DNA from 2 places in the Microbacterium sp. 1262 genome. Region 2 is predicted to be linked to the other one. Evidence: predicted binding sites of a transcription regulator. Region 2 holds the regulator's gene; the other holds the start of a gene.

Region 1 (15,614 bases), 310 kb from region 2:
GTCCGTGCTCGACGCCGATCCGGCGCACGTACGGGGCCAGCACAGCGGTGTGATCCAGCGTGAAGCTCTCGATTTCAGCCACGTGTTCCTCCTTCGACGCGGACGGTCGGACGGCCGCCGAGCGCCGCCGTTCCGGCCAGAGTAACGCTCCCCGTCATGGGCTCGGCGCGGTCGGGCATTCAGGTTACGTCCAGGGACTGTCCGGGACTCGTCCAGACTCAACCCGCAGACTCGGGGAGTTTTGTGCGTCCGCCCGAGACGCCCGCCGCCTCGCGGTGCCCGCAAACATCGAAGGACCGCCCCTGTTCGCATGACTTCTTCGTCGAGCCAGACCACCCGCCGCGACCTGCGGCGCTCCGCCAGCGTGAGCTCCAGCTCCGCATCACGCCGCTTCGTCCGTCCCGCCGCCCTCACCCTCGGGCTGGCCATGGGGCTGACCGCGGTCGTGGGCACGACTGCCTCGGCCGCACTGCCCACGGCATCCGGCCCCGCACCGGTGATGCAGCGCGCTGCACTGGTGACCGCCGCGGCCACGTCGACGGCGAAGCCGCTCAGCGCGATCGAACAGGCCACGAGCGACGCCGTCGCCGCGGCTGAGGCATCGGTCGTCGAGGCCGCCACCGTGACCGGTGACGTCTCGGCCGCCGCGCTTCCGATCGAGGGCGATACGACGATCGACACGACGCAGCTGCGCGAGCGCATCGAGGGCCTGAAGGACACCGAGGTCATCCCGACGCTGCTCCTGCCCGACCTCACCGACAAGCTCACGGACGCGACCGACGATGTGCAGGCCGAGACGGCCGACCTCCGCGGACGTCTCGAGGCCGCACAGGCGCAGAAGGCCGCCGAGGAAGAGGCCGCGCGGATCGCCGCCGAAGAGGCCGCAGCCGCTGAGGCCGCCGCGAAGGCGAAGGCCGAGGACGAGGCCGCCGCAGCCGCAGCCCAGCGTTCGAGCGGCTCGCGCTCGTCGTCCTCGTCCTCGTCGTCGTCGTCCGCGCCCGCTGCTTCGGCGGTCGCTTCGACGGGCGACAACTCCCCCGGCGCCGCGCAGCAGGCCGCGAGCAACATGCTCGGCGAGTTCGGCTGGGGCCAGGACCAGTTCTCGTGCCTCGTCTCGCTCTGGAACAAGGAGTCGGGCTGGAACTACCAGGCCTACAACAGCGGCAGCGGTGCGTATGGCATCCCGCAGGCGCTTCCCGGCAGCAAGATGGCTTCGGCCGGTGGCGACTGGCAGACCAACGCCGTCACGCAGGTTCGCTGGGGCCTCGGCTACATCTCCGGCCGCTACGGCTCGCCCTGCGGCGCCTGGGGCCACTCGCAGTCGGTCGGCTGGTACTGATCACCGCTCGCTGACGGTTCGCGAAAGCGCACGTCCGCACGGTCCGCTCGCGCGGGAGACCGTGCGGACGTGCGCTTTCGCCGTTCCGGAGCGGGGTCAGTCCTCGTCGAGGGGGTCCTCGTCGAGGGGGTCCTCAGCCGTGACCTCGAGCGTCGGAGCTTCCTCGATCGGGTCGATGGGCATCTCACCGGGTGCGACGAAGGGCACGTTTCCATTGAGGCTCATGGTGGTTCCTCCCTGCAGTTCGTGAGTGGCTCACGCTACGACGTCGCCAGCGAGCGGTCAGCCCCGTTGCCGTCCAGCGATACCGGGTGTACCCACTGTCGGAGGGCGGGAGTACCGTCGGTCGCGACGAGGAGGTCACCATGAACAGGCTCGGCAACATCACCTTCTACGCAGACGACCCACGGGCGCTCTCGCACTTCTGGGCCGACGTCTTCGGCTATCCGCGCCTCGACTGGCCCGACGACATGCGCCGGCAACAGCTCGATGCCGGCCTGACCGATGACGATCTCGACCGCCGAGGTCTCGCGGAGGATCCCGAGGGCCGCGGACCCCGCCTGTACTTCCACCACGCCGACGGCTCGAAGAGGGGGCGCAACCGCCTGCACATCGACGTGTCGGTCGCACCCGTCGACGGTGCTCGCCGCGCGACGGCCGAGGCCGTGGATGCCGAGAAGGATCGTCTCGTCGGGCTCGGGGCGAGCGTCGTGCGACTGGTGGAACAGCAGTGGGGCGCGTGGCCCGAGCGGTATTGGCAGATGCGAGACCCCGAAGGCAACGAGTTCTGCCTCCAGTGATCGTCCGGCATAGGGTCGAGGGCATGGCCCCCCGCATCCTCGCCGTCGTGAACGGCCGCATCGTCCCCGTGTCCGCGCCCGTCATCGAGAGCGGGACGGTGATCGTCACGGACGGCGTGATCATCGCCGTCGGCGGGGCCGAGACGCCCGTGCCCGACGGCGCCGAGATCGTGGATGCCGCGGGGCGCTGGGTTCTGCCCGGGTTCGTCGAGGCCCACGGCCACCTCGGAGTCCACGAGGACGGCGAGGGCTGGTCGGGCAACGACACCAACGAGATGACCGACCCCAACGGCGCCCGCTTCCGCGCGCTCGACGGCATCGACATCGACGAGGTCGGGTTCCGCGACGCCCTGCGCGGCGGCGTCACCTCCGTCGTGATCAAGCCGGGGTCGGGCAACCCGATCGGCGGACGCACCGTCGCCATCAAGACGTGGGGCGGGCGCACCGTCGACGAGCAGGTGATCGCCGAGAACGTGTCGGTGAAGTCCGCCCTCGGCGAGAACCCGAAGCGCGTCTACGGCGACAAGAAGCAGACGCCCTCGACCCGCCTGGGCGTCGCGTCCGTGTTGCGCGACGCCTTCGTCGGCGCCCAGAACTACGTCGCGAAGCGGGATGCAGCGGCGGCCAAGGGCGAGCCGTTCGAGCGCGACCTCGGCAAGGAGACGCTCGCTCAGGTGCTCGACGGCACGCTGCTGTGGGATCAGCACAGCCACCGTCACGACGACATCGTCACCGCGATCCGGCTCGCCGAGGAGTTCGGCTACCGGCTCGTCGTGAACCACGGCACCGAAGGCCACAAGATCGCGGACGTCCTGGCCGAGAAGGGCATCCCCGTCATCTTCGGGCCGATGCTCACCTCGCGCTCGAAGGTCGAGCTGCGCGACCGGGCGATCGGGGCACTCGCCCTGATCGCCGAGGCCGGCGTCACCGTCGCCATCACGACCGATCACCCGGTGGTGCCGATCGACCAGATCCGTCTGCAGGCGATCCTCGCCGTGCGAGAGGGCCTCCCGGCGGATGTCGCGTTGCAGGCGCTCACGACGAACCCGGCCAGCATCCTGCGACTCGACGACCGCGTCGGCGCCCTCGAGGCCGGTCGCGACGGCGATCTCGTCCTGTGGTCGGGCGACCCGCTCGCGGTGGAGTCGCGAGTCGAGCACGTCGTCATCGGCGGCACCACGGTGCTCGAGACCACGGATGACGGCGATGTGCACATCGTCGAGCGGTGGGAGCGGTTCGGACGCTCCAGCTGGCTCCGCTGAGCCGGAGTCCATTCCGGCCGCGAACGCAAGCGGTACGCCGTCGCACAGGTTCGGGTGTGCACTGAGGGGATGTCGAACCTGCCCCTCTGGCTGCTCCTCCTGGTCTTCGCCGCTGCCGCCGCCGTGGTGTGGGTGGCCGGCATCCAGCTCTCGAAGTCGACCGACGTCCTCGACGATCGCTGGCACATCGGCAGCGCGTTCGGCGGGCTGATCGTGCTCGCTGTGGCCACGAACCTGCCCGAGATCGCCATCACCGTCAGTGCCGCCATCGCGGGCAACCTCGAAGTCGCCGTGGGCAACATCCTGGGTGGCATCGCGCTGCAGACCGTGGTGCTGGTGATCCTCGACTTGTTCGGCAAGCGCGGTCGCGGGGTCAGGCCGCTGACCTATCGCGCCGCATCCCTCGTCCTCGTGCTCGAAGCCGTGATCGTGGTCGCCGTGCTCGCGGTCGTGATGGCGGGGAGCCAGCTTCCCAGCGACCTCGTCGTCGCACGTGTCACCCCCGATGTCGTGCTCATCGCGGCGCTGTGGCTCGCCGGGCTCTTCCTCGTGCAGCGCGCCGGCAAGCACCTCCCCTGGCACGAGAACGGCACGTCGCCGGGTGCGAGTGAACACACCCCGGGCCACCGGCGCGCCAAGCCGCGGCATCCGCATCATTCGATGAGCACCGGGGCGGTCGTCGCGATCTTCGCGGTCTCCGCGCTCGCGACGCTCGGAGCCGGTGTCGTGCTGGAGCGGGTCGGCGACGCCATCGCCGACGAGATCGGCCTGTCGGGTGTGCTGTTCGGCGCGACCATCCTCGCGCTCGCGACCGCGCTGCCGGAAATCTCCACGGGGCTGCAGGCCATCCGTCAGGGCGACGACAATCTCGCGATGAGCGACATCTTCGGCGGCAATGCGTTCCTGCCCGTGCTGTTCCTCGTGGCCACCCTGATCTCGGGCCAGGCGGTGCTGCCGCAGGCGAATGGAGCCGACATCTACCTCACCGCGCTGGCCGCGCTGCTGACGCTCGTCTACGTCATCGGACTCATCTTCCGGCCCGCGAAGCGGATCGCCGGGATGGGTGTCGACTCGCTGACCGTGCTCGTTCTCTACGGCGCGGGGATCGCGGGGCTCTTCGCCGTCGCCGCGTGACCGACCGCGACGCGCGGGCGACTCAGACCTCGTCGGAGCGCGGCGACCGCACCGACCATCCGACCCGCCGCAGCGCATCGGCCAACCGCGCGGCCTCCGTCGCCGCGACATCCCAGGACACGTCCGAGCAGACGTCGACGGCGAGCGGCGGCGGGTCGGCGAACTTCGGGATCTGCACCTCGGCCCACACGTCCCGGCCCAGCCCGACGCGCGGGAAGGCCGTACCCGCATTCTCGATCGCCCCGTCCGATACGAAGGCGATCGTCTCGAGGGCATCGGGCTTGGCGATCGGCAGGTCGACGACGAGCGTGACCACGAAGGGTCCGCTGGCGGTGTCTCGGCCGTGGGCGTGCACGCGCTCATCCTGACAGACCCGCGGCACTGCGGAGGCCGAAAACCGGATGTCGTCGAGGTGCCGGCTCAGCGTTTCCAATGATTACGAAAAGATAACGGGAAAACCCTTGCTCGTCGTTACCTCGCCGTTATAGAGTGCTCGCACGGTAGCTGTTTTGCTGTGGCAGCCACCGGCATGTGATTGCAGGAAACTCTTGGTGCAAAGGGACGAGGGTCCGACCGAATGCCTCTTCGGTCGGACCCTCAACTGCTTTCCGGCCGCGAGAGCCGACCGCGCGTGACGACCGCGCGTGACGACGCGTCAGGCGCCGCCACCACCGCCTCCGCCGCCTCCCCCGCCGGCAGACCCGCCCCCGCTCGACCCGCCCGAGGTCGATGACGACGACGATGCCGCCGACGACAGCGTGCCGATACCTGCCGCGAACGATGACGCATCGAACGCCGCCGTTCCCACGTACCACCCCGGCGTCGCGATGCCTGCGTCGCCGTAGAGCGCCGTCAGGTGCGCAGCCCACTCCTTCTCGCGGCCGAACAGCACGGCGTACGGCAGCAGCCGCTCGTAGATCCGGAGCATCTCCCGGGGGTCGTCCGTTGCGACCGGCTCGCGCTCAGCGCCGGTCGGCGACTGCAGCATCCGGATGCGGTCGGCTTCGGCCCACCGGATGAAGAGGTCGAGCCCGCGCAGGTGGTCGCGGATCTCCGCCCCCGTGTCCGACAGCGGCTCACCGGCGACCGCGAAGACGACCACCAGGAACGACGCCGCCGCCAGAACGATGCCGACGATGGGCAGTGCGGGGTGGACGTAAGCGTTCAGCGCGAGCGCACCGAACAGGATGACCAGACCCGCCGCGATGGCCCATGCGGCGACGGGCCAGCCACGCACTCCCGCCGGCACAGGCTTGTACATGCCGCGACCGCGGAGACTGTCTTTGGCCATCTTCAGCGCCCGCTGGGTCTCGGTGGACAGCCGGGTGTCGGAGGAGCCGAAGCGGTAGACCTCGCCACGACGGTGATGCGGGAACATGCCGCGCAGGAGTCTGCGCCCGTTCTCGTCTGCGGCCCGAGGGTCGACGAGCTCCGCCTGCAGCTTCGCACGTCCCCAGCGGCTCTTCCCATCGTCGACGATGCGGATGGCGCCCACCAGCGCCAGCTCGAGGACCTCGGCGGGAATCGCCTTCGACGTCTTCTGCAACAGCACCGCCGCGTCGATCGCATCGATGCGGCGCGGTGGCGCGTACTCGGCGATGACCGTCGGGCGCCCGGGCTCGTCGCGGAGGTACCGCCGGCGATTGCGCAGCGCCCAGCCGGTGGCGCCGGCGAGCAGCGCCGTCGACCCGGACTGGAGCCATCCGAGCGGCGACGCCAGGAACCCGGTGTCGTACACCTCGAACGTGCCCTCCTCGAACCCGACGGCGAAAGTGAGCGTCTCGTGCGGCGCGAGGTTGGTCGCCGAGGCGGTGATCGCGGTTCCGTCCGGTGAGGCGACGATCTCGGGACACGGCGTGGTGCTGTCCTGCTCGCCGACATAGCAGGCCTGCCGGCCGGCGAGGGCGTCCGCGATAGCGGGGTCGACCCGCAAGGTGGCCGTCACCTGCCGGAACGGCTGATTCCAGTCGGTGCCGTTGACGTCCCAGTAGAACTCGAGCCCGGTGTCCGGGAAGTCCCACACGACATTCTCGAGGTCGTAGGTGAAGACGAAGGTGTTCGGCCCGTGCAGGTACTCGGGCCCGCGCGTCAGGATGCCGAGGGTGCCGTCTTCGCTGTCGGTCTCGACGGGACGGGCATCGCCGTTCTCGTCGGTGACCGAGATGAGTTCCGGATGCAGCGGCTGCCCGTTGTAGGTCTCGAGCAGAAGGCGGCGCATGCCCCGGTTCTGATCGGACTGGGGGAAATCGGCGACGAAGGTCTCGACGACCCTCATCCTGGCCGTGCCGTCCTCGTCGCGGCTGAGGGTGTAGTCCACGGCGAGCGAATCGAAGACGAAGGCGTCGAGATCGGCGGATTCGTCGGCGGATGCCGCGGCAGGGACCGCCAGCCCGAAAAGGCCCGTGATCAGCACGAGGACCACAATCGCGAGTGCCGCCCGGGTGCGACGCATCATGCCGACCAGCTTAGGCGGGCAGTAAAGTTGTCGCCATGAACGATCGTCGTCGCGCCGTTGCCGCGTGGGAGAGTCTCTTCCGCGCGCAGCACGAGATCTTCGACGACATCAGCAATGACTTCGCCGGCGATGAGCTGACCCAGGCCGAGTACGACGTGCTCCTGACGGTCGCGCGAGGCACGGGCCATCGCGCTCGCCTGCGAGACGTCACCGCGAACATGCTCATCAGCCAGCCGAGCGTCTCGCGCCTGGTCGATCGGATGGTCGCGCGCGGCCTCATCACCAAGTGCGGCGACCCGACGGATGGCCGCGGCGCAATGCTCACGGCGACGCCGGAGGGGATGTCGGCGTTTCGTCGACTCGCCGCCGCCCACGGCCGCTCCATCGCCGAACGCATGTCGGTGCTGTCGACCGAAGAGCTCGAGCAGCTCGAGCAGCTGACGACGAAGCTGCGACGTCTGTCCTGACGACCGCGCGGACCGGAGCCGGTCGCGCGGTGTCGCTCGGTGTCGTTTCCTCCCCAGGCGGAACGGTGCCCCGACTTTCGACAACCGAACATAGGTTCGACTCGGATGTCGTACCCCGCTGTCACAATGGGAACATGACGGCGAGTGACGGGGGTGGCGAGGCGCGACGCGACGACGTCACGCCGTCGCAAGCGCTCGCTTTTGCGAGATACGCGGAGGCCCTTGACCTCTCTCACGCCGCTGACATCGCTCGCACCCGGGCGCTGGCCGACCTGGGCCACGCCGCGCTGCACGACGCTCGCCGTGATGGGGTGCGGAGCATGGCGTCGGACATGGAGCTGCGGTCGGTCGCGGCCGAAGCAGCGGGCATGGCGCGGTTGACGGACCGGCGGCTGCAGGGCGAGATCGACCACGCGATGACCGTCATCGATGACTACCCCGCCGTGTTGGACGCATGGGCGCACCGGCGGATCGAACGCGGCCACGTCGATGTGGTCGTGCGGGTCGGCGCGGGGGTGCCAGCTGAGGTGCGGGATTCGTTCGCGGAAGCCGCGATCGGGGTGTGTGAGCGGGACGTGCCCTCGCGCGTGCGTGGTGCGCTGGACGCGTTGGCGGCGCGGCTTCACCCGCAGACCTTCACCGACCGGCACAAGACCGCGGCGGCGGAGCGGTGCGTACGGGTGTTCCACCGGTCGGATGGGATGTCGAATCTCGTCGCGAACCTTCCGACGGTCATCGCCGCCGGGATGCTCGACCGGCTGACGCAGATGGGGCAGTCCGTGAAGGACGCCCGGGCGGAGGGCGATGGGGCGGAAGGTGCCGGGGCGGATGCCGCTGGGTCGGGTAAGCCCGCCGACACCAGGACGATGGATCAGCTGCGCGCCGACATCCTCGGCGACCTGGTGCTCGGCGGGGCGCCGGTCGTTGACCCGACGTATGGGATCGACCGGGCTGGTGGCCTCGGGGCGATCCGCGCGCGGGTTCAGGTGGCGGTCACCGCCGAGACGCTGATAGGTAAGGACGAGAACCCCGCGGAAGCGGTGGGCGCTGCGCTGATCGATGCCGACACGGCACGCGAGCTCGCCGGGCAGGTCAGCGAGTGGGACCGGCTCTTCATCGCCCCCGTCACCCGCACCCCGGTCGAGATCGACACCTACCGGCCCACCGCTTCGATGAAGAAACTCCTGATGGCCCGCGACCAGCACTGCCGGTTCCCCGGATGCCGACGAGCCGCGCTCCGCTGCGAGATCGACCACACGATCGACTACGCCCTCGGCGGGCACACCCACATCTTCAACCTCGCCCACCTCTGCCAACGACACCACTCGATGAAGCAGTTCACGAAGTGGGAGGTCAGGCAGGTCGGCGGCGGGGTCCTCGAATGGACCTCACCCCTGGGCAGGGTCTACCGCGAAGACGTCCCCATACCCGCGGTCTGCTTCACCATCGACACGGACCCGCCACCGGATGCCGCACCCGGCGGACCACCGCCGGACGAACCGCCACCCTTCTGAGTGCTGCAGCCACGCAGTCGGGCGCGCGCATCGCGCACCTTCGAATCGGTCGCGGGCGCTGGGGGATATACGCGAAAGGGCGGCCGCCGCCCCCGAAAGAGCTGCGGCCGCCCGTCGTGCGAACGCGGATCTGCGCGATCAGTTCTCGATCGGCACCACCGGCGCGGCTGCGTCGGTCGTGACCTCGACCTTGCGCGGCTTGGCCTTCTCGCTGACCGGGATGGTCACAGTCAGGACGCCGTTGTTGTAGGTCGCGGCGATGCCTTCCGTGTCGACGCCCTGGCCGAGGTTCAGCTGACGCAGGAAGCTCGCGGCTTCACGCTCGCGCGTGATCCACTTCACTCCGTCACCGCTCGCGAGCGTGCGCTCGGCGCGGATGGTCAGCAGCTGGCCGTCGACGTCGATGTCGACCGAGCCCGGGTCGATGCCCGGCAGGTCGGCGGTCATCACGTAGTGGTCGCCGTCACGGTAGAGGTCCATCGGCATGCGACGGGGGCCGCGGCGCGTGTCGAAGAGGCTCGAGGCGATGCGGTCGAGGTCGCGGAACGGGTCATAAGTAGCCATCGATCTTTCCCTTCTCTGATGCTTCGTGTTGAGATCTGAAAGTTGAGCCGTCTCGGCTCAACTGCATCCAGATTAGCACTCTCCCCCATCGAGTGCCAAGGGTTCTCGCACAGCGAACAGCGCCCCGAAGACGGGGCGCGGGAGGGCCTCTCAGCACTCGACGACGTTCACGGCGAGACCGCCCTCGCTCGTCTCCTTGTACTTGTGCGACATGTCGATCCCGGTCTGGCGCATCGTCTCGACGACGGCATCCAGCGACACGTAATGCTGCCCGTCACCCCGCAACGCGAGTCGCGCCGCGGTGACCGCCGTCGACGCCGCGATCGCGTTGCGCTCGATGCACGGGATCTGCACGAGGCCACCGACCGGGTCGCACGTGAGCCCGAGGTGGTGCTCCATCGCGATCTCCGCCGCATTCTCGATCTGCGCGCTGTTGCCGCCCATGACCGCCGTCAGGCCTCCCGCAGCCATTGCGCACGCAGATCCGACCTCGGCCTGGCAGCCGCCCTCCGCACCCGAGATGGACGCGTTCGCCTTGAACAGCGACCCCAGCGCCGTCGCGGTCAACAGGAACCGCCTGATGCCGCGGCGCCGATCCAGATCCTCCGACGCGAGCCGCGACTTCGCCGCGAACCGCCACCAGTACATAGCCACCGCCGGAAGGATTCCTGCGGCACCGTTGGTGGGCGCGGTGACCACGCGTCCACCCGACGCGTTCTCCTCGTTGACGGCGAGCGCGAAAGCACCGAGCCACTCCCCCGGCAGCTCACGCCCACCCGCCGCCTCCGCCTGTTCGAGCTGCGCCCGCATCGCCCCCGCCCGGCGCCGCACGCGCAGCATCCCCGGCAAGGTGCCGTCGGCTCGAAGCCCCGCCTCGACGCACCCCGCCATGGCATCCCAGATCGCGTCGAGGCCGGCAGCGACCTCGGCCTCCGGCCGGAGTGCCTCCTCGTTGCGGCGCGCGAGGCCGGCGATGCTCATCTGCTCGCGCTCGCACAGCTCGAGCAGCTCCGCCGCGGTGCTGAAGCGGTACGGCCAGGCGACAGCGCCCGAACCTCCGCGCCGTCCGCCCGCCTCGGCGGCTTCGCCTGCGCGTCGGATGAAGCCGCCCCCGACCGAGAGATACGTTTCCGACGCGACGAGATCGCCCGCGGCGTCCCACGCGCTCAGGGTCATCGCGTTGGGATGCTCCGGAAGCCGCGTCCGCGGTTCGAAGGTCACGTCGCTCCGCGAGAACGGCACCGCGTGCCACCCCGCGAGCACCAGGGGCGACCCGTCGACCCATTCGGTCCACGCGCCGCGAACCACGTCGGGATCGACGGTCTCGGGCGCATGACCCTGTAGCCCTGCGACCACGGCGTCGGGCGTGCCGTGCCCGATCCCGGTCGCTCCGAGCGACCCGTACAGCACGCAGCCGACCCGTGCGACCTCGGGAAGCCGCCCCGCGGCCTCCAGCCTGACGACGAAAGCACGGGCAGCACGCAACGGGCCGACCGTGTGGGAGCTCGAGGGTCCTACACCGATGGAGAACAGCTCGAACGCCGAGACGTAAGCGCTCACTCGCCCAGGCTACGCCAGCATCTGCCGTACGGGCCCGGCGGCGTCAAGGGGCTGCTGTCGGGCGCGCTGTACGCCTATCGTCGCGATTGATGACCGCCGTACCCCATCCCCGCCTTGTCTCGCTGAAAGCCGCGGCGCGGACCGCGGGCGGAGAGGCCTTCGCGCTCTCTCGTCTGCTGCTCGCCGGCAAGGCGGCCCTCGCCGCTGCGATCGCCTGGTATCTCGCGCCGTACGTACCTTTCGCGCACGACGAGTACTCCTACTACGCTCCGCTCGGCGTGCTCGTGAGCATGTATCCGACGATCGCCGACTCGGCCAAGGCCGGCCTGCAGGCGGTCGGCGGCCTGGCGATCGGCATCGCGATCGGCCTGGTGGGCCTGTGGTTCGTGTCGGGCCCCAGCCCCCGCATCGTGGGTGTGGCGATCGTCGTCGGCGTCGGCGTCGCCGTCGGCGGCATCCGAGCGCTCGGCACCGGCCGAGACTGGATCGCCATCGCCGCCCTGTTCGTACTGCTGCTCGGGGCGAACGACGCGGGCGGCTTCTCGGTGTCGTACCTCGTCACGATGGCGTTCGGCGTCGTCATCGGCGTCGCCGTCAATCTCGCCATCATTCCGCCCCTCTACCTCCGCCGCGCCTCCACACGCCTGTCGCAGCTGCGCGACGCCGTATCGGACCGGCTCGAGATGCTCGCGACCTCGATCGCCGACGGCGAACCGGCCGACGAGGCCGGTCAGCGCTATCTCGAGGAGATCCTCGACGCCGTGTCGACCGACGTCCGCGAGGCCGCACGCAGCCGCAAAGCGCATCCGCTCGCCCGTCGCCGACGGGGCATCGAGACGGAGAACAACCGCCGATTGCGCGCCCTCGAGAACACCGTCCGCCAGACGATCGAGCTGGCCGACGGCATCGACGGGCTGCCCCTCACACCGGATGCCGCGCCCCCGCGTGCCGCACTCGCCGAGGCTGTCCGTGCGACCGCCCGAGCCGTGGCTCGCCCTCTGGGCGACCCCGCCGCCGCGACCACGGTCGAGGATGCCGAGAAGGCGCTCGCCCGCGTCGTCGAGACGGTTCCCGCCCGCAACGACGGGCGCATCTCACCGTGGACGCGGACCGCCGTCGACCTCAGCCGCATCATCGACGCCTCGCGACCCTTCACCTGAGCCGCGGGGCTCCTCAGCGCGCGGGGATGCCCAGTACCCGCTCGAGGTAGGGGCCCGAGAACTTCCCCGTCGGGTCGACGCGCGCCACGAGCTCCCGGAAGTCATCCAGGTGCGGCAGCGATCCGCTGATGGGCATCGAGAAGACCTTGCCCCAGTGCGGGCGCGGATCGAAGGGGGCGAGCGCCCGCTCCACGTGCGAGATGGCCGTGCGCACGGCATCCGGCTCGTTCTTCCAGGTGAAATGGATGCACACGCTGTCACGTCCGAACCCGGGAGAGAGCCAGAGGTCATCGGCGGCGACGGTGCGCAGCTCCGTGACGAGGAGGGCGGGCTCTACCCGGTCGGCGATCGAGCGGACGGCGGCGATGGCGTCGACGGCGACAGCCCGGTCGACCCAGTACTCCGTCTGGATCTCGTCGCCGTTGGACGGCGTCGCATCGATGCGGAAATGAGGCAGACGCTCGCACCAGTCGCCCGGGACGCCGCCCTGCTCGGTCGTGTTGTCGACCCCGTCGGCCGCCGGCGAGTCCGCCTTCGCCGTCACCCGGCGTGCGCTCAGCACTCGTTCCGGCATGTCGGGAGCCGCGGTGTCGTCGAGGCGCTCCTTGACCCATACCTCGCCGACGTCGGGCGTGTTCCAGCGTGTGAAGACACTGACGCTGTAACCGGCTGCCGTCACCCCGTCGAATCGCTCGAAGAGGTCATCCCACGTCAGGCCGGCGTAGGTGTCCTGCCTCACCTGATACGTCGGCTCGATCGCGAGCGTCAGCCGGACGACCGGCCCGAGGGCGCCGAGGTGGACCACACTGCCGGCGAAGTCGGCGTCGCCCGCGGAGACCGTGCGGAGCTCGCCGCCCGGGCCGATGAACTCAAGCGCTCGCACGGCGGTGGCGAGGGATCCGTTGCGATCCCCCGAGCCGTGCGTCGACGTCGCCGTCGCACCTCCGACGGAGATGTGGGGCAGCGACCCCATGTTGTGCAGCGCCCAGCCGTGATCGGCGAGGTGTCGCGCGACCACGGCGTAGCGCGTGCCGGCCCCCACTGTCACCGTGCGGGCCGTGTCGTCGACCTCGATGTCGGGCGCGATCGCCGTCAGGTCGAGAAGGGTGCCGGGAGTATCGGCCAGATCGTTGAAGGAATGCCGCGTTCCCAGCGTCCGGATGCGGTCGTGTGAGGCGACGAACCGCTGCGCCTCGGCGATCGTCGTCGGTGTCAGCACGGCTTCGGCGGCGAAGGTGTGCGTTCCGGCCCAGTTCCGTTCGGTCACGAACCCACGCTACGCGATACCCGCCGAGAATGTATAGCGACGCAACAAAGTCGGCGGGAGCAGCCAGGAAAACAAAGAAGCCCCCGCAGAGCGGAGGCTTCTCGTTCACTGTCTCAACACAGTGTGCGCCCGAAGGGACTCGAACCCCTAACCTTCTGATCCGTAGTCAGATGCTCTATCCATTGAGCTACGGGCGCATGTCCCGGAATCTCTCCCGGGCCGTCGTCAAGCATAGCCCGCTCTCGCGCAAAGAGCGAATCGAGCGCGGAGTGGCTAATCGATCACCGGCGCGACCGCGGAATCCACGGCCTCGTCGCGCTCGACCGCCTGGCGCTGAGCATTGCGCCGCTGCGAGCGCAGGCGCGGCAGATCGACCATCCGCAGGGCCTGCATGCGGGCCGTGCGCATGCGCTCGTAGTCGGGCTCGAGATCGGGCCGCGCCGCCTCGATCCGCAGCGTGCGATCGATGTTTCCGGCCACCTCGCCCCACGCGGCCTCGCGCGCGTCGGCGATGAGCTTGCGCAGCTCGGCCTCGTCGGCGGCGCGCTCGCGCAGCTCCTTCGCGATCCGCAGCGACTGCTTCCGCCGTCGCCGCAGGTTCGACACATCACGGCTGCGATAGTCGTGCGTTCCGCTCGAATCGCTGTAGCGGCCGCTCGCCGCCTTGCGTTCACGGTGGGTGCGTTCGGCGTCGGCCTCGGCCTCCTCGGCGAGCGAGATCAGCGCGTCACGCGCGTCGTCGAGGAAACGATCGGCCTCGAAGTCGCGCCCATCGGCGAGGATGTCGACGAGAATGGCGTTCTTGAGCGCGAGGCGGGTCGCCGCGGAGGCGATGTACAAACCTTCGGCGACGATCTCCGAGCTCTTGGTACGCGCTTGACGGGTGGCCAACGCTGCCCCTCCTCACCTCACCCCAATCCTACGGGGCGCGCGTGTCAGCCGAGCTTGGCGACGACCGCCGCGATCCGCCGCGCGCGCGTCTCGGGCGCCTTCGCGGACTCGATGTTCACGACGTGCGCCTTGCGCGCACTCGGCGACAGCGCGGCGAACGCCTCACTCGCCCCGGCATCCGTCAGGGCGGTGGCGAGATCGGCCGGCACCTCGACCTCGCGCGGCGCGTCGTCGAGCTCGATGTCGACGACGATCCGGTCGCCTCCCGCAAGCCCGCTCTCGCGCCGTCGCTCCGCTGAGAAGGGGATGAGGGCGAGACCCCGCATCGACCCCACCGTGCTGCGGAAAGCGAACCCGTTGACCGTGACCGAGACCGCCGGGCGACGGCCGCCGCCGAGGGCATCCAGCACCGAGAACGGCACCTCGATGCCGGTGTTGTTGCCGAACTGGGACAGCGTGGTCTCGAATCGCACGCTCCTCCATACCACCGCCCGATAAGGGCGCACAAGGCCTGTGAGCCGTGAGATCGCTGACCGTAGCCTCGCGTCACGGCCTGGGCATTACTCCCCATCGATATCGACGACTCACACAAGATCGGACGCCCCGGGCTCCGTCAGAGGCAAACCGATCTGCCACTGTCACCGAACAACCGCAGCACCGCGACATCCGTCGCCCAATGGGAGGGAACCCTCATGCGTACATCACCGAACCGCCTCGTGGCAATCATCTTCGGCGCCGTCTACATCCTCGTCGGCCTCCTCGGCTTCACCGTGACCGCGGGCGTCGACTTCATCGCCACCGAGGGTGGTCTGCTGCTCGGCATCTTCGAGGTCAACCCGCTGCACAACATCGCGCACCTCCTGATCGGTGCCGCGCTGCTCATCGGCGGCCTCTCGGGCGTCCGCGCCGCGAAGGGCGTCAACGTCACCGTCGGAGCGGCCTACCTGCTGCTCGGCATCGTCGGCTTCTTCATCCAGGACAGCGCTGCGAACGTGCTCGCCCTGAACACCGCCGACCACTTCCTCCACCTCGCCAGCGCCCTCGTGCTGCTGGGTGTCGGCCTCGGCACCGACCGCGCCGTCGACAACCGTCGCCACGCCGTCGCCTGATGAACACCGCCGCGCTCACCCGCTCCTGGCCCACGCTCGCCGCGTGGGGGGCTGGCCTGCTTCAGCTCGGCGTGGGCGCGGGCATGATCACG
Region 2 (15,614 bases):
GAGGAGCTCGATCACCTCGCCCGCTCGCTCCGCGTCGTCGACGACCTGACCCTCGACGAGTCCGCCAACACGCTGCGCCTCCCACCCGCCTGACCCCGCCGACTTGCCCCCGCCGACTGGCCCCCCCCCCCCCCCCCCCGCCTGATCGGCGGCCGTACTGCGCGTCGTCGAGCCGGTGCTGCTGACCGTCGTACTCCAGGAGCACGCGCCGCTCGACGTCGACGAGGTCGCCATAGGCCACGAAGCGCCCGGCCTCATCGCGGATGACCGCGTTGACCTCGAAGGTGGTCATTCCGAGGTCTTCGGCGTCGAGACGCAGCTCCGTCTCCGCAACCGAGTCGGTGCGTTCCCGGCAGCGTTCGTACGCGAGTCGGAGCGCGCGTACGCCGCGCCGACCGGACCACTCCGCCACCGCTCCACGGAGCTGCTCGATCGACAAGACAGGATCATGCCTGCGCATAAGGGAGTCTGCCGAGATGACGAGCTCGCGTTCGTCCATGAGCTCGGCCGATTGGCACCAGGCGACGGCCGGGTGCGCGATCGGAACGGGTCCGAATCGCCACAGACTCGCCGCGGCAGCTTCGTGCCCGCGCACCCCGACACCACGGGCACGCCCGAGCGGTCGCGGCGCTGCGACATCCACCTGCGCGCGCAGCCGCCCGGGGATCCAGCCGCCGACGAGAGCCACTGCCGTGGCATGACTGATGTGCTCGCCCGCGCGCAGTTTCGGCAGATAAGCGGTCACCAGCGCGCGCACGTCCGTCACGGGCGCACGCGAGCGGATGCCGTGGAAGGGCGCGGCCAGGTCGGCTGAACGGAGTCTGCCGCGCGTCACTCCGGTCGCGCGCGCCCTCCCGACCGTGAAGGCACCCGGCAGCGCCTCGGGGAGTTCAGCAGGAGTGCGTGCCACCCGTCCAGGCTGTCGGCCCTCCGCACCCACCCCGAGATCTCCCCAGCCCGTTCGACATCCGACCTCCGTCGCGCCGCCTGTGCAGGACCCCTGCCCACATCCCCGCCCCACGCTCGAACCGACCCGAATGGTCGGTGCGCGCGTCGGATAACGCCCCTTCGCGTCGGGTCGGCTACGACTGCGCGGGCGGGTCGGAGGGGCGGCGGTAGAGCACGACCTCGGTCGCCCGGCGCACGCGCGCACCGTGACGCAGGGTCACGACGGCACCCGTGGCGCCGGCGGCGAACACTCGCGCGCCGGGGCGCTGCTGCATCTCGTCGCGCAGACGCTGCTCGAGGTCGCGCACCTCGCGGCGGAGTCCCGCGACCTCGTTCTCGAGCTCCAGGATGCGTGCGATGGCGGGCAGGCTGATGCCCTCCGCCGACATCCGCGCCACTTCTCGCAGCTGCCGGATGTGGCGCAGCGAGTATCGACGCGACCCTCCCTGCGTGCGCCCGGGCACCACGAGGCCCAGCCGGTCGTACTGCCGGAGGGTCTGCGCGTGCATGGCCGCGAGCTCCGCCGCGGCCGCGATCGCGAAGATCGGGGCGTCCTCGTCGATGTCGTCATCAGCCATGGTTGGTCACCTCCTGGGCGTCGAGAGTGTCGTCGGGCGACCCGCCGCGTCCGCCCGAGGGGATCGGATGCGACGGGTCGAGACGAATGTGTCAGCCGCGCGCCTTGTTCATCAGGTCGGCGCGGGGGTTCTCGCGGGGCTCGACCTCCGCGAATCGTTCGAGGGCCGCTCGGGCCTCTTCGTCGAGATGCGCGGGAACGGCGACCTGGACCTCGGCCAGCAGATCGCCCGTGCCCTTCGACGTGCTCACGCCGCGCCCCTTGACCCGCAGGACGCGGCCCGACGGGGTGCCGGGCGCGACCCGGAGCTTGACGGGGTCGCCGCCCAGCGTCGGCACCTCGATCGTGGCGCCGAGGGCCGCCTCGGTGAAGGTCACCGGGACCACCACGCGAAGGTTGAGTCCGTCGCGCGTGAAGACCGGGTGCGGCCGGACCGTGACGCTCACGACGATGTCACCCGATTCACCGCCGTCCGGCGAGGGACGCCCGCGACCGCGGAGCCGGATCTTCTGCCCGTCCTTCACACCCGCCGGGATCTTCACCTTGAACGGCTTGCCGTCCTCGCCCTGGAGCGTGACGGTGTCACCGCGGACCGCGGTGGCGAAGTCGAGCGTCGTCCGTGCGGTGACGTCCGCACCGCGCTGCGGGCCGCCGAAGCCCTGGAAGCCCCCGGTCGAGCGGCCGAAGCCGCCCGACCCGAAGCGGCTCGACCGCCCCGTCTGCTGGTTGAACATCGCGAAGATGTCGTCGAAGTCCGCGCCGCGAGCTCCGGCACCGCCTCGCGCACCCTGGTTGAAGGCGCTGAAGACGTCCTCGAAGCCACCGGCGCCCTGGCCACCCGCGGTGAAGCGGGCGCTGCCCGACCCCATCGCCCGGATCTGGTCGTACTCCGCGCGCTGCTCCTTGTCGGAGAGCACGGAGTACGCCTCGCTGATCTCCTTGAACTTCGCCTCGGCCGCGGGGTCTCCCTGCGTCGAGTCGGGGTGGTACTTGCGCGCGAGCTTGCGGTAGGTCTTCTTCAGGTCGGTGTCGGAGACGTCTTTGGAGACGCCCAGCACCTTGTAGAAGTCCTTGTCGAACCAGTCCTGACTGGCCATGTCGTTGCCTCCTATTCGGCCGGCACCGCGACGACGACCTTCGCCGGACGCAGCTCGATGCCGCCGAGGCGGTAGCCGACCTCGACGACCTCGAGGATCGTCGGCTCGGCCGTGCCCGGGGTGGGCGCCTGGAAGATCGCCTCGTGCTGCTGCGGGTCGAACGCGTCGCCGGCGGCGCCGTAGGACTCGACGCCCAGTCGTGCCACCACCCCGCGGAGCTTGTCCGCGATCACCGCGAGCGGCGATCCCTCGACGAGGTCGCCGTGCTTGTCGGCACGGTCGAGGTCGTCGAGCACGGGCAGCAGGCCCTTCGCGACCGAGCCCTTGGCGCGCTCGATCTCAGCCTCGCGCTGGTCCTCGGTACGCCGACGGTAGTTGGCGTACTCGGCCTGCACGCGCTTGAGGTCGAGCAGCAGGTCGTGCTCTTCGGCGGGTGCTTCCGCGACGGCGGCCTCGTCGGACTGCGTCGCACCGAGGATGTCGTCGATGGTCAGTTCGTCGTCCGCAGCCGCGGCATCCGATGCTCCGGGGGCCCCGTGCGCGTCGGGGCCGGACGCCTGGGCGTCCGACCCCTCCTCGCCGAGGACCTCGTCATCGCCGTGCGGCTCTTCGAAGTCCTTGTCGGTCATGATTACTTCTTGTCTTCCTCGTCTTCGACGACCTCGGCGTCGACGACGTCCTCATCGGATGCCGTCGCGCCGGCGTCGCCGGTCGGAGCGTCGGTCGGGGCGCCCTGCGCCTGGTCGGCCTGACCCTGCGCGTAGATGGCCTCGCCGAGCTTGCCCTGCGATGCGTTGAGCTTGTCGAACGCGGTCTTCACCGCTTCGTCGTCGTCGCCCGCGAGTGCGGTCTTCAGCGCGTCGACGTCGCCCTGGACCTCGGACTTGACGTCCTCGGGGAGCTTGTCGGCGTTGTCGGCGATCAGCTTCTCGATCGAGTACGAGAGGGTCTCGGCCTGGTTGCGGACTTCGGCGGCCTCGCGGCGCTTCTTGTCCTCGGCCGCGTGCTCCTCGGCCTCGCGCACCATGCGCTCGATGTCGTCCTTGGGCAGCGACGAGCCGCCGGTGATCGTCATCGACTGCTCCTTGCCGGTGCCCTTGTCCTTCGCCGAGACGTGCACGATGCCGTTCGCGTCGATGTCGAAGGTGACCTCGACCTGCGGGATGCCGCGGGGCGCCGGTGCGATGCCGGTGAGCTCGAACGTGCCGAGCGGCTTGTTGTCGCGCGTGAAGTCGCGCTCACCCTGGAAGACCTGGATCGCGACCGACGGCTGGTTGTCGTCGGCGGTCGTGAAGGTCTCGCTGCGCTTGGTCGGGATGGCGGTGTTGCGCTCGATGAGCTTCGTCATGATGCCGCCCTTGGTCTCGATGCCGAGGCTCAGGGGGGTGACGTCGATGAGGAGGACATCCTTGCGCTCGCCCTTGAGGACACCGGCCTGCAGGGCGGCGCCGACGGCGACGACCTCGTCCGGGTTCACGCCCTTGTTGGGCTCCTTGCCGGCTTCCTTCTTCACGAGCTCCGAGACGGCGGGCATGCGGGTGGAACCACCCACGAGCACGACGTGGTCGATGTCGCCGACCTTGATGCCGGCCTCACGGATGACGTCCTCGAAGGGCTTCTTCGTGCGGTCGAGCAGGTCCTTGGTGAGGTCCTCGAACTTGGCACGCGAGAGCGTCTCGGACAGCGAGACGGGGCCCGAGTCGGTCAGCGAGAGGTACGGCAGGTTGATCGACGTCGACTGCGAGCTCGAGAGCTCCTTCTTCGCCTGCTCCGCAGCCTCCTTGAGGCGCTGCAGGGCGATCTTGTCACCGGAGACGTCGACACCGGTCGTGTCCTTGAACTGCTTGATCAGGTACTCGACGATGCGCTGGTCCCAGTCGTCACCGCCGAGGCGGTTGTCACCGGCGGTGGCGCGCACCTGGATGGTCGAGAAGTCGTCGTCCTTGCCCACTTCGAGGAGCGAGACGTCGAAGGTTCCGCCACCGAGGTCGAAGACGAGGATGAGCTCGTCCTCCTTGCCCTTGTCGAGGCCGTAGGCCAGGGCGGCTGCGGTGGGCTCGTTGATGATGCGCAGGACGTTCAGGCCCGCGATCTCGCCGGCCTCCTTGGTCGCCTGACGCTCGGCGTCGTTGAAGTACGCGGGGACCGTGATGACGGCGTCGGTCACTGTGTCGCCCAGGTACTGCTCGGCGTCGCGCTTGAGCTTCTGGAGGATGCGGGCCGAGATCTCCTGCGGCGTGTACGCCTTGCCGTCGATCGCCTGGGTCTTCCAGTCGGTGCCCATGTGACGCTTGACCGAGGTCAGCGTGCGGTCGACGTTGGTGACGGCCTGGCGCTTCGCGGTCTCACCGACGAGCACCTCGCCGTCCTTGGTGAACGCGACGACCGAGGGGGTCGTACGGAGCCCTTCGGCGTTGGCGATGACCTTGGGCTCGCCGCCCTCGAGGACGGCCACGACGGAGTTCGTCGTGCCCAGGTCGATACCCACTGCACGTGCCATGAGTTGTCTCCTTACTTGCGGTTCTATGGGATCGGAAGTCTGCGGCGGCCCAACCTGAGCCGCGATGACTCAACTGTACTCCCGGCCCGAAATGGTGTCAAGCGAACTTGAGTCAAGGCGTATCAAGTTCCGCATCGCGCCGCGCTGCACAATTTCGTGCGCCTGAGCCAAACCTGAGAAAGACTGAGGCACGATCATCGGTTCCTCCCAGGGGCGCGCTATATGTTGAGTCCACCCATGACAAGAAGCGTGATCCCGAACTCGCCTCTCGTCGACCTCGGACCCGCAATGGGCGGTCGTCGAGCGTTGCGTCGCGCCCGGAGACGACCATGACCCGCACCGCTGTCGTGATCGAGGATGACGACGACCTTCGCAGCCTGCTCACCCAGACCCTCGAGCAGCACGGCTTCGCCGTTCACGCTTTCGCAGACGGGCATGCCGGCGTCAACGCGGTGCGCGCCGTGCGTCCAGACCTGACCACCGTCGATGTCAAGCTCGACGGCATCGACGGGTTCGAGGCGGTCCGCCGCATCCGCGCCTTCTACGACGGATACGTGCTGATCATCAGTGCCGTCGACGACGAGACGGCGACCGTCGAGGGATTCCGCAGCGGCGCCGACGACTACGTCATCAAGCCCTGGCGCCCGTACGAGCTCCGGGCCCGCATCGACGCCCTCATGCGGCGCCCGCGGACGCTCCAGGCGAACGAGGCGGCACCGGGCGCATGGCTCGAAGCCGGCGGCCTGCGACTGAGCCCCGGCTCGCGCCGCGTCGAGCTCGACGGACGCTCCCTCGATCTGACGCGTTCCGAGTTCGATGTCCTGCAGGCCCTGATGCAGCGTCCCGGTGACGTCGTCGAGAAAGCGTGGATCGCGCTCATGCTCCGACGGCAGAGCGGCGCGCACGGCGAGCACGTCAGCCCCCACGACCTTCACGCGGTCGAGGTCCACCTGATGAACCTGCGCCGCAAGCTCGGCGACGACGGCCGGACCGGCCGCTGGATCGAGACGGTGCGCGGCATCGGCTATCGGTTCGCGCGTCGCGACTGAAAAGGGCGTCGACCCCCTTCCCGACGGATACGCTGGCCCCGTCGCGATGACGCGACGTGACGCCGCCGGCCGGCGGCACCGAGTGTTCACGGAGAGGTTCTAGCGTGCCCGGCATGTCACCCGAGACCGATCCGCCCCGTGGGCCCAGCTCCCCGATGTCTTCCGCGCGCGGCGTGCCCGCGCCGCCGACCGCAGCCGACACGCAGGCGCTCGGACGCATCGCCGCCATGCAGGGTCGCGATGTCGACGAGCAGCCGGTCCCCCGCAAGGCCGTCATCTCGTGGGCGCTGTGGGACTGGGCGACGCAGCCGTTCAACTCCGTCATCCTCACGTTCGTGTTCGCGTCGCTGTTCCTCGTGTCGGACTCGTTCCTTCCCGCCGACATCGCGGCACTGCCCGACACCGACCCGGTCAAGGAGGCGGCACTCGCCGAGTTGGCGAGCGGCTACGGCGTCGCCTCGACGGCCGCCGGCATCCTGATCCTGCTGCTGGCCCCGGTGCTCGGCCAGACCGCCGACCGGTCGGGACGCAAGAAGCGCTGGCTCGGGGTCTTCACCGTCGTCCTCGCGCTGCTGCAGTTCGCCCTGTTCTTCACCTTCGCCGACCCGGCCTTCTTCTGGTACGGCGCGATCGTCCTCTCCCTCGGCGCCGTCGTCTCCGAGATCGCGGGCGTCAACTATAACGCCATGCTCGTGGAGGTCTCGACGCCCCGCACGATCGGCCGGGTCAGCGGCCTGGGCTGGGGGCTCGGTTACATCGGCGGCATCATCGCCCTCGCACTGGTGGTCGCCCTCACCTTCGCCGATTGGTTCGGGATGGACACCAGCAACGGTCTCGCCTACCGGCTCATCGCCGTGGGCTGCGGCGTATGGACGATCGTCTTCGCCATCCCCCTGCTGCTGAACGTGCCCGAGCGCACCGCGCCGCACGACACCGAGAAGGTCGGCTTCCTCGCCGCGTACGCTCACCTCGTCACGGACATCGTCCGCCTCTACCGGACCGAGCGCCCGACATTCTGGTTCCTGCTCGCGAGCGCGGTCTACCGCGACGGGCTCGCAGGCGTCTTCGCCTTCGGCGGCGTCCTCGCCGCACGCGCCTTCGGGTTCTCCGCGACCGAGGTCATGGTCTTCGGCATCGCCGCGAACCTCGTCGCCGGCGCCTCGACCATCGTCGCGGGACGATTCGACGATCGCTTCGGCGCGCGCTCCGTGATCGTGGCCACCCTGTCGGGCCTCATCGCCGTCGCGGTGCTGCTGTTCGTCCTGCGAGATGCCGGCTCGATCGTCTTCTGGATCGCCGGGCTCATCCTCTCGGGCTGCGTGGGGCCGGCCCAGGCCGCGAGCCGCTCGCTACTCGCCCGGGTGACGCCGCCGGGGATGCAGGGCGAGATCTTCGGCCTCTACGCCACGACGGGACGCGTCGCGAGCTTCCTGTCGCCCGCCATGTGGTCGTTGTTCATCGCCTGGTTCGGCAGCATCATCTGGGGCGTGCTGGGCATCGCCGTCGTGTTGCTCTTCGGGCTCGTGCTGCTGCTCTTCGTTCGACTGCCGAAGCAGGCCGGCATCCGCTGACCGGGCTCAGGCGGGGCGGCGCATGGGGACGTGCGGGATGTCGTCCTCGGAGAACTCGGGTCCGTTGACCTCGAACCCGAAGCGCCCGTACCACCCGGCGAGGTGCTTCTGCGCGTCGAGGTCGATCGCGGTGCCGGGCCACCGCTCGACGGCGCGCTCGACCGCCGCGCGCATGAGCTGGGCAGACAGACCGCGGCCTCGCGCGTCGGCCGCGGTCGCCACTCGGCCGATGCGGGCGTTTCCCGAGACGTCGCGAAGCAGCCGGAGCGTCGCGAGCACGCGTCCGCCGTCTTCGATCCAGAAGAGTTCGGTGTCGGGCTCGAGGTCGCGGCCGTCGAGCTCGGGGTAGGCCGCGGCCTGCTCGACGACGAAGACGCTCACGCGCAGCCAGAGGAGGCGGTAGAGCGTCTCGGCGGGGACATCGGTCAGACGGGCGGAAGACACCGGAGGCATCCGCCCAGCGTACGACGAAGGCGCCGGACGGTCGTGCCCGGCGCCTTCGCGACGATTCGCTGCAGCGGTATCAGCCGCGCCTGCCGCCGATCCACGGGAAACGCACTCCCCGTTCGTTCGGCTCTTCGACCTCGAGCCCGTAGTGGTCGCCGATCCGCTCGATGAACTGAGCCCGCTCCGCGCGGGCGTACGCACGACGTTCGCGCTGGAAGGCCAGAACCGTCGACCAGCACATCAGCAGCATCACGATCGAGAACGGCAGGGCGATGAGGATCGCCGCCGTCTGCAGCGCCTGCAGGCCTCCGGCCAGCAGGAGCGCGCTCGCGAGGGCGGCGGTGATGACGACGAAGAAGGTGCGCACCCAGCGCGGCGGCTCGGGATTTCCGCCCGTCGCGATCATGCCCATGACGAGCGCACCCGAGTCAGCCGAGGTGATGAAGAAGACGGCGATCAGGACGATGGCACCGATGGTCAGCACACCACCGGCGGGCAGCCCCTCGAGCAGCTGGAACAGGGCGCCCTGCAGGTTCACCGACCCGTCGGCGGCGAGCATCGATCCGGGCTGCTCGAGCTCGCGGTACAGCGCCGAGCCGCCGAGGACGGCGAACCACAGGATGCCGATCAGCGTCGGGACGAGCAGCACGCCCGCCACGAACTGGCGCACCGTCCGCCCCTTGCTGACGCGCGCGATGAAGATGCCGACGAAGGGCGCCCACGAGATCCACCAGCCCCAGTAGAACGACGTCCACTGCGCCTGCCAGGCCTCGCCGGCCGCCCCCTGAAGCGCGCTGACGGTGAAGGAGAGACCGATGAAGTCCTGGATGTATGCGCCGATCGACTGCACCCACTCGCGCAGCAGGAACTGCGTGGGTCCGACGAAGAGCAGGAACAGCAGCAGCAAGCCGGCGACGATGAGGTTGAAGTTGGAGAGCCACTTCATCCCCTTCGTCACTCCCGACAGTACGGAGAAGAGGACGAAGACGGAGACGATCGCGATGAGCCCGATGAGCATCGCGTCGTTCATGGGCGGGAGGCCGATGAACTCGAGCCCGGATCCCATCTGCATGACACCGAGCCCGAGCGAGGTCGCGACGCCGAACAGGGTGCCGACGAGGGCGACCGCGTCGATGACGTTGCCCGCAGCACCGCGAACCCGGTTCCCCAGCAGCGGCTCGAGCGCCCAGCGGATCGAGATCGGGCGGCGGCGGCGATGGATCGCGTAGGCGAGGGCGAGGCCGACGACGACGTACATCGCCCAGGCGTGCACGCCCCAGTGCAGGTAGGTCTGGGTCAGAGCGCTCTGCGCCAGCTGCTGCTCGGTGCCCGTGACGCCGGGACGCGGGTCCACGAAGTGGCTGAGCGGCTCACTCACGCCGTAGAAGACGAGGCCGATGCCCATGCCCGCGGCGAAGAGCAGCGAGAACCACGATCCCGTCGAGAACTCGGGCTCGTCGTCGTCGCGTCCGAGCTTGATGTCGCCGAAGCGGCTGAAGCCGACGAAGATCGCGAAGCCGACGAAGAAGGCGGCGATGAGGACGTAGTACCAGTTGAACGAGTCGACGATCGACGTCTGGATGGCGCCGAAGAACGACTCGGCTGTGGTGGGGAAGATGATCGCGAAGGCGCTGAACCCGACGATGACGACCGCAGCCGGCCAGAACACCCAGCGGGCGATCGTGCCCGGGGTGGACACCGCGGCTATGCGTTCTGCGGGAGAGGGCTGATTCTCGGTGCTCACCGATACAGGGTGTCAGGATACCGACGCGACGCAAAGCGGGGAAGGGCAGTTGCCTGCCGCGATGACACCGGGTATGGCTCAGCCGCGCGGCCAGGCGTCGGCGAGTTTGGTGAGCAGCCGAGCCAGCTCGGCCCGCTCGTCATCGGTGAATCCGCCCAGCGCGCTGCCGAGGGCCGCCCGACGCTCGCCCCGCACGCTCTGTGCGAAGCTGCGCCCCTCGCCGGTCAGCGCGATGCGCGTGCGGCGGGCGTCGTCGGGGTCGGCCTCCCGACGCACCAGGTCGAGCTCGACCGCCTGCTGCACCAGCCGCGAGGCGCGTGGCTGATCGACGCCGATCGCCTCACCGATCTCGCTGACGCTGAGCGGATGGGATGCCGCGGCGAGCGCCTCGAGCATGCGGAGGCGGGCGAGCCCCGCCATCCTGCCGCGTCCCTCGGCGAACGGGCCGCCGTGATGGCCGTGCGGGCCGTGTCCGCCGTGAACGCCGAACGGTTCGTGCGCCTGCGGTCCGCGCTCGACGCCCGGCGCGGGCCGCCGCCGTCCGCGCAGGCGCCCCAGGGCGTCCGCGATGGCATCGATCCGCGGGTCGTCGTCGGCCGTCATGCTTCGAGAATACATGCGACTTGACATGCACCCGCGGTACATGTCATAGTGCATACACATGACAGATGACATGCATCAGAGGCCGGATAGGCCGGCCCACGAAGGGAACACCATGAACAACCACGACAGCACCCCCGAGACGCCCGACACCCGCCCGCGGTCGCTGCCCTTCTGGATGCGCGCGGCCGGAACCGCCCTCGCCGGCGAGATGAATCGGACGCTCGCCGCCGAGGGACTCGACCGCCGAGACTGGGCCGTGCTCGACGTCCTCGCGGGCGAGCGCGACATCCCCGGCCTCGCCGAGCGCGTGCAACGCGGCGGCAAGCGCGTCCACTCCCTCGCGGCTCGCGGCTGGGCCGTCGAGCGCGACGGCGCCTGGACCATCACCGAGGACGGACGTCGCGAGCGCGACCGCATCCACGGTCTCGTGAGCGGTGTCCGCGATCGCGTGCGCGGCGCCGTGACGGACGCGGACTACGCGACGACCCTCGCCTCGCTCGAGGCGATCGCCCGTGAGCTCGGCTGGGACGAGAGCTCACCGCGCCGATTCGGCCCTCGCGGCCGGCACGGTTTCGGGCGCGGCTTCGGTCACGGTCACGGCTGCGGCCCTCGCTTCGGCGAGCACCCGCACCACGGCGACCACCCGCACCGCGGTGAGCACCCGCGCCGCGGTGAGCGAGCCTTCGAGCGCGGCTTCACCGCGGGCTTCGCGGCCGGGCGCAACGCCGCCTGACCCGCGACATCCCGAACGGCGGCCCCGAGGTTCTCCACCTCGGGGCCGCTGTGCATCCCGGAACGGGCGTCAGGCGCCGCGCGATCCGGCGTCGATGGTGCCGACGTCGGTGCGGTGGAAGTTCTGGAAGGAGCGGGATGCCGTCGGCCCGCGCTGTCCCTGGTAGCGGTTGCCGTAGGGGCCCGACCCGTAGGAGTTTTCGCTCGGCGAGCTGAGCTGGAAGAAGCAGAGCTGCCCGATCTTCATGCCCGGCCACAGCTTGATGGGCAGAGTGGCCACATTGGCGAGCTCGAGCGTCACGTGACCCGAGAACCCCGGGTCGATGAATCCTGCCGTCGAATGAGTGATCAGGCCGAGGCGTCCGAGCGACGACTTGCCCTCCAGACGCGCGGCGACGTCGTCGCCCAGGCGCACCTGCTCGAAGGTCGACCCGAGCGCGAACTCCCCGGGATGCAGGATGAACGGCTGATCCGGCTCGACCTCGATCAGACGGGTCAGTTCGGGTTGGTCCTGGGCGGGATCGATGAAGGGGTACTTGTGGTTGTCGAACAGCCGGAAGTACCGGTCGAGGCGCACGTCGACGCTCGACGGCTGCACCATCGAGGCATCCCAGGGATCGAGGCCGATGCGGCCCTGGTCGATTCCGGCACGGATGTCGCGATCACTCAGCAGCACGGACACAGCCTAGAGCGCGACGCCGCCGCTGCCGGCATCCGCGACAGCGTCATCCGGCCCGACGCCCCGCGGGCGGTGCCGTGGTCTGCCGGGCGACCAGCTTCGTCGGAAGCCGCAGGTGCGTGGCCGGCGGCGTCTCGCCGCGCATGAGGGCCAGCAGCATCTGGACCGCGGCCGCCCCCAACCGCCCCATCGGCTGACGCACCGTCGTGAGGGGAACCGGGAGCCGCGTCGCCTCGGGGATGTCGTCGAACCCGACGATCGACAGATCGCGCGGCACCTCGAGCCCGAGCTCGGCGGCGACCTGCAGGATCGCGATGGCCGACACGTCGTTCGCCGCGAACACCGCGGTGGGGCGATTGTCAGCGGAGAGCATCTCGATCGCGACCTCGCGCACCGTCGCCTCGCGATACCGGCCGGCGCCGACGTAGGTCGCATCGAACGGGATGCCGGCGTCGGCGAGCGCTCGGCGGTATCCGGCGTCGCGCGCGATCGACGATCGCAGGTCGGCGCGCCCCGCGATATAGCCGATGCGCGTGTGGCCCATGCCGATGAGATAGGCCGTCGCCTCACGGGCGCCGCCGTAGCTGTCGCTCTCGACGATCGGCACGTCGGCCGGACCCGTGTGCGGGTCGATCGCGACGAGCGGCACGTCGGCGCTCGCCCTGACGACGGTCGGGGTGACCATGATGGCGCCGTCGATGAGCGTTCCACTCAGCCGCGAGAGCGATCGGCGCTCCCACCCCTCTTCGTCACCGCGCGAGCCCGAGTACGCGAGCAGGTCGTAACTGGTGTCACGCAGCGCCTCCCCCACGCCCTTCAAGATCTCGGCGCTGAACGGCTCGAAATCGGCGACGAGCACACCGATGACACCCGTCGAGCGCGAACGCATGCTGCTGGCGATGAGACTCGACTCGTAGCCGAGCTCGGCGACTGCCGCCATGACGGCATCCACGGTCGCCGTCGCGACGCCGTAACGCCCGTTGACGGCCTTCGACACGGTCGACACGGAGACGCCGGCACGCTCCGCAACGTCGTGGATGGTGGGTCGTCGTCGGTCCATGACCGCATGCTAGCCCGAAATGGAAACCGTTTTCGAAAACGTTTGACACCTCTTTGTTGCCCGCGCAAACTTTCGGTGTCCGACAGCACCAGCGAATGTCCGACGACTCCGAGCATCGCCGCTCGGCGGTTCGAGCAGCCCAGCCCGGGCCCGACGCGGCGCGCTCGGCAGATGTCCACTCAACGAAGAGAGAAGGAATCACATGGCACGCACCATCACGGCTCGCCGCAAGGCTGCCGTCACGGCTGCCGTCCTGGCGGTGGGGGCGCTCGCGCTCACCTCCTGCAGCGGCAACGGCGACGGAGGCAGCGCCGACGGCACCGTCGAGATGACCCTGTGGCAGAACTCCACGACCGGCCCCGGCCAGGAGTTCTGGAAGGACGCGATCGCCGCGTTCGAGGCCGAGAACGAGAACGTGAAGATCTCGATGCAGTCCGTGCAGAACGAAGACATGGACGGCAAGCTCCAGACGGCGCTCAACGCGGGCGACCCGCCGGACATCTTCCTGCAGCGCGGTGGCGGCAAGATGGCCGCCATGGTGCAGGCCGGGCAACTGATGGACCTCACCGACCTCATCGGCGACACCGCCAAGGAAGAGATCTCCGAGGGCTCGTTCAAGGCCGAGACCTATCAGGACAAGGTGTGGGCGATGCCGCTCGCAGTGCTCCCCAGCGGGTTCTGGTACAGCTCCGACCTGTTCACCCAGGCCGGCATCACCGAGGCCCCCGCGACGGTCGAGGATCTCGAGGGCGTCGTCGACCAGCTCAAGGCCGCCGGCATCGCGCCCATCGCGCTCGGCGCGAAGGACGCCTGGCCCGCCGCGCACTGGTTCTACAACTTCGCCCTGCGCGAGTGCAGCCCGGAGACGATCGAGAAGACCGGCGACTCGAAGGATTTCAGCGATGAGTGCTGGCTGAAGTCCGCCGAGGACCTCGCCGACTTCGCCGAGCTGCAGCCGTTCAACGAGGGCTACCTCACGACCTCGGCTCAGCAGGGCGCGGGCAGCAGCGCGGGCCTCATCGCCAACCACCAGGCGGGCATGGAGCTCATGGGCGCCTGGAACCCGGGCGTCATCGCGTCGCTCACGCCGGACGAGCAGCCTCTCCCCGACCTGGCGTGGTTCCCCTTCCCCGAGTTGTCGGGTGGCGAGGGTGAGCCCGGCTCGATCATGGGCGGCGTCGACGGATACTCCTGCTCGGCGAAGGCCCCGAAGGAGTGCGCCGACTTCCTGAACTTCCTCGCCAGCGCCGAGCAGCAGGAGGCCTACTACCAGGCCTTCAACGCACCGCCGGTGAACTCGGTCGCGCAGGAGGCGGTCGAGGAGGAGTACCTCCAGGAGGTTCTCGCCGCATACAACAAGGCGCCCTTCGTCTCGCAGTGGCTCGACACCGTCCTCGGACAGAACGTCGGCAACGCGCTGAACGTCGCCGTCGTCGATCTGCTGGCGGGCAAGAGCACGCCCGAGCAGATGATCAAGTCGGTCTCCGACGCAGCGAAGAAGGGCTGATCCGCATCATGTCGCTCAGCGAGACAGCCGTGGCGGACTCCGCCGGCGGCGTGGATCTCGCGGCCCGGGGCGAGGGCGTCACCACGACGCCCTCGCCCTCCCGGCGCCGCCGAGGCCTGGGCTGGTCGGGTCGCCTCGAGATCGCGGTGCTCGTCGGCCCCGCCCTGGTGATGTTCGTCGGGTTCGTCATCTTCCCCGTCGTGATGGCGGCCTACTACGGCTTCTTCCGGTGGCAGGGCTACGGGCCGCCCACCGAGTTCGTCGGCCTGCAGAACTACATCACGATCCTCACCGATCCGACCTTCGTCGAGGCCCTCGGCCACAACGCGATCATCGTCGTGGCATCCCTCGTCCTGCAGGGGCCGGTCGCGATCCTCCTCGCCCTGCTGCTCAACCGCCGCATGCGGGGGCAGTCGCTCATCCGGGTGCTGATCTTCGTGCCCTACGTCATCGCCGAGGTCGTCGTCGGCACGGGCTTCGGGCTCATGCTGCAGACGCAGGGCGCGCTCAACGGGGCCCTCGAGCAGCTCGGGCTGGGCGCGCTCACGCGCGACTGGATCGCCGATCCCTCGATCGCGATCTGGACGCTCATGGCCATCCTGACCTGGAAGTACGTCGGCTTCGCCGTCATCCTCTTCCTCGCGGGCCTCCAGGGAATCCCCGACGAGCTCTACGAGGCCGCCGCCCTCGATGGTGCGGGCTACTGGCAGATGCACTGGCGGATCACCCTGCCGCTGCTCGCCCCCACCCTGCGCATCTGGGCGTTCCTGTCGATCATCGGCGCACTGCAGCTGTTCGACCTCGTGTACATCATCTGGGGTCAGTACGTCGCGTCGACCGCGGGCACCTCGACGATGGCCACCTACATGGTCGTCAACGGCCGCAACGCCGGCAGCTACGGCTTCGGAAACGCCGTCGCCGTCGTCATCTTCCTCATCTCCCTCGTCGTCGCGATCGTCTACCAGCGCTACGTGCTGCGTCGTGACACCGCCGGGGCCATCACCGAAGGGAAGCAGGAGCGATGACCGCCCTCACCTCCCCCGCCACGCGCGCGATCGTCGCGCCGGCACCCACCGGCCGTCGCGGCCGCCGCACGGAGC

Evidence for each region. Region 2 encodes HspR, which represses chaperone genes until heat shock. Its sites were predicted from a motif close to AAGTTGAGTCNNNNNGACTCAACTT; they were not measured.
Region 1: a site for HspR is predicted at 9,575-9,599, ahead of ABIC53_RS09530 (Hsp20/alpha crystallin family protein). Genes of this name have one in related genera too.

The regions. Positions count from the first base shown of each region.
Region 1 covers NZ_JBEPKU010000001.1:1,980,553-1,996,166, forward strand. Annotated here, with positions in the region: gene ABIC53_RS09480 (S-ribosylhomocysteine lyase) at 1-82, opposite strand, end outside; gene ABIC53_RS09485 (aggregation-promoting factor C-terminal-like domain-containing protein) at 311-1,339, shown strand; gene ABIC53_RS09490 (hypothetical protein) at 1,436-1,564, opposite strand; gene ABIC53_RS09495 (VOC family protein) at 1,705-2,139, shown strand; gene ABIC53_RS09500 (amidohydrolase) at 2,163-3,401, shown strand; gene ABIC53_RS09505 (sodium:calcium antiporter) at 3,471-4,535, shown strand; gene ABIC53_RS09510 (hypothetical protein) at 4,558-4,890, opposite strand; gene ABIC53_RS09515 (DUF2207 domain-containing protein) at 5,191-6,990, opposite strand; gene ABIC53_RS09520 (MarR family winged helix-turn-helix transcriptional regulator) at 7,026-7,457, shown strand; gene ABIC53_RS09525 (HNH endonuclease signature motif containing protein) at 7,592-8,971, shown strand; gene ABIC53_RS09530 (Hsp20/alpha crystallin family protein) at 9,110-9,535, opposite strand; gene ABIC53_RS09535 (L-serine ammonia-lyase) at 9,686-11,095, opposite strand; gene ABIC53_RS09540 (FUSC family protein) at 11,185-12,255, shown strand; gene ABIC53_RS09545 (FAD-binding protein) at 12,269-13,522, opposite strand; tRNA gene ABIC53_RS09550 (tRNA-Arg) at 13,647-13,719, opposite strand; gene ABIC53_RS09555 (asparagine synthase) at 13,796-14,413, opposite strand; gene ABIC53_RS09560 (YdeI/OmpD-associated family protein) at 14,458-14,886, opposite strand; gene ABIC53_RS09565 (DUF4383 domain-containing protein) at 15,106-15,522, shown strand; gene ABIC53_RS09570 (hypothetical protein) at 15,522-15,614, shown strand, end outside.
Region 2 covers NZ_JBEPKU010000001.1:2,289,914-2,305,527, forward strand. Annotated here, with positions in the region: gene ABIC53_RS10905 (hypothetical protein) at 1-93, shown strand, start outside; gene ABIC53_RS10910 (hypothetical protein) at 176-814, shown strand; gene ABIC53_RS10915 (heat shock protein transcriptional repressor HspR) at 1,083-1,526, opposite strand; gene ABIC53_RS10920 (DnaJ C-terminal domain-containing protein) at 1,618-2,622, opposite strand; gene ABIC53_RS10925 (nucleotide exchange factor GrpE) at 2,634-3,251, opposite strand; gene dnaK (molecular chaperone DnaK) at 3,254-5,122, opposite strand; gene ABIC53_RS10935 (response regulator transcription factor) at 5,452-6,171, shown strand; gene ABIC53_RS10940 (MFS transporter) at 6,285-7,742, shown strand; gene ABIC53_RS10945 (GNAT family N-acetyltransferase) at 7,749-8,195, opposite strand; gene ABIC53_RS10950 (BCCT family transporter) at 8,266-9,933, opposite strand; gene ABIC53_RS10955 (MarR family winged helix-turn-helix transcriptional regulator) at 10,012-10,536, opposite strand; gene ABIC53_RS10960 (winged helix DNA-binding protein) at 10,649-11,269, shown strand; gene dcd (dCTP deaminase) at 11,339-11,944, opposite strand; gene ABIC53_RS10970 (LacI family DNA-binding transcriptional regulator) at 11,994-13,007, opposite strand; gene ABIC53_RS10975 (ABC transporter substrate-binding protein) at 13,210-14,514, shown strand; gene ABIC53_RS10980 (carbohydrate ABC transporter permease) at 14,523-15,539, shown strand; gene ABIC53_RS10985 (carbohydrate ABC transporter permease) at 15,536-15,614, shown strand, end outside.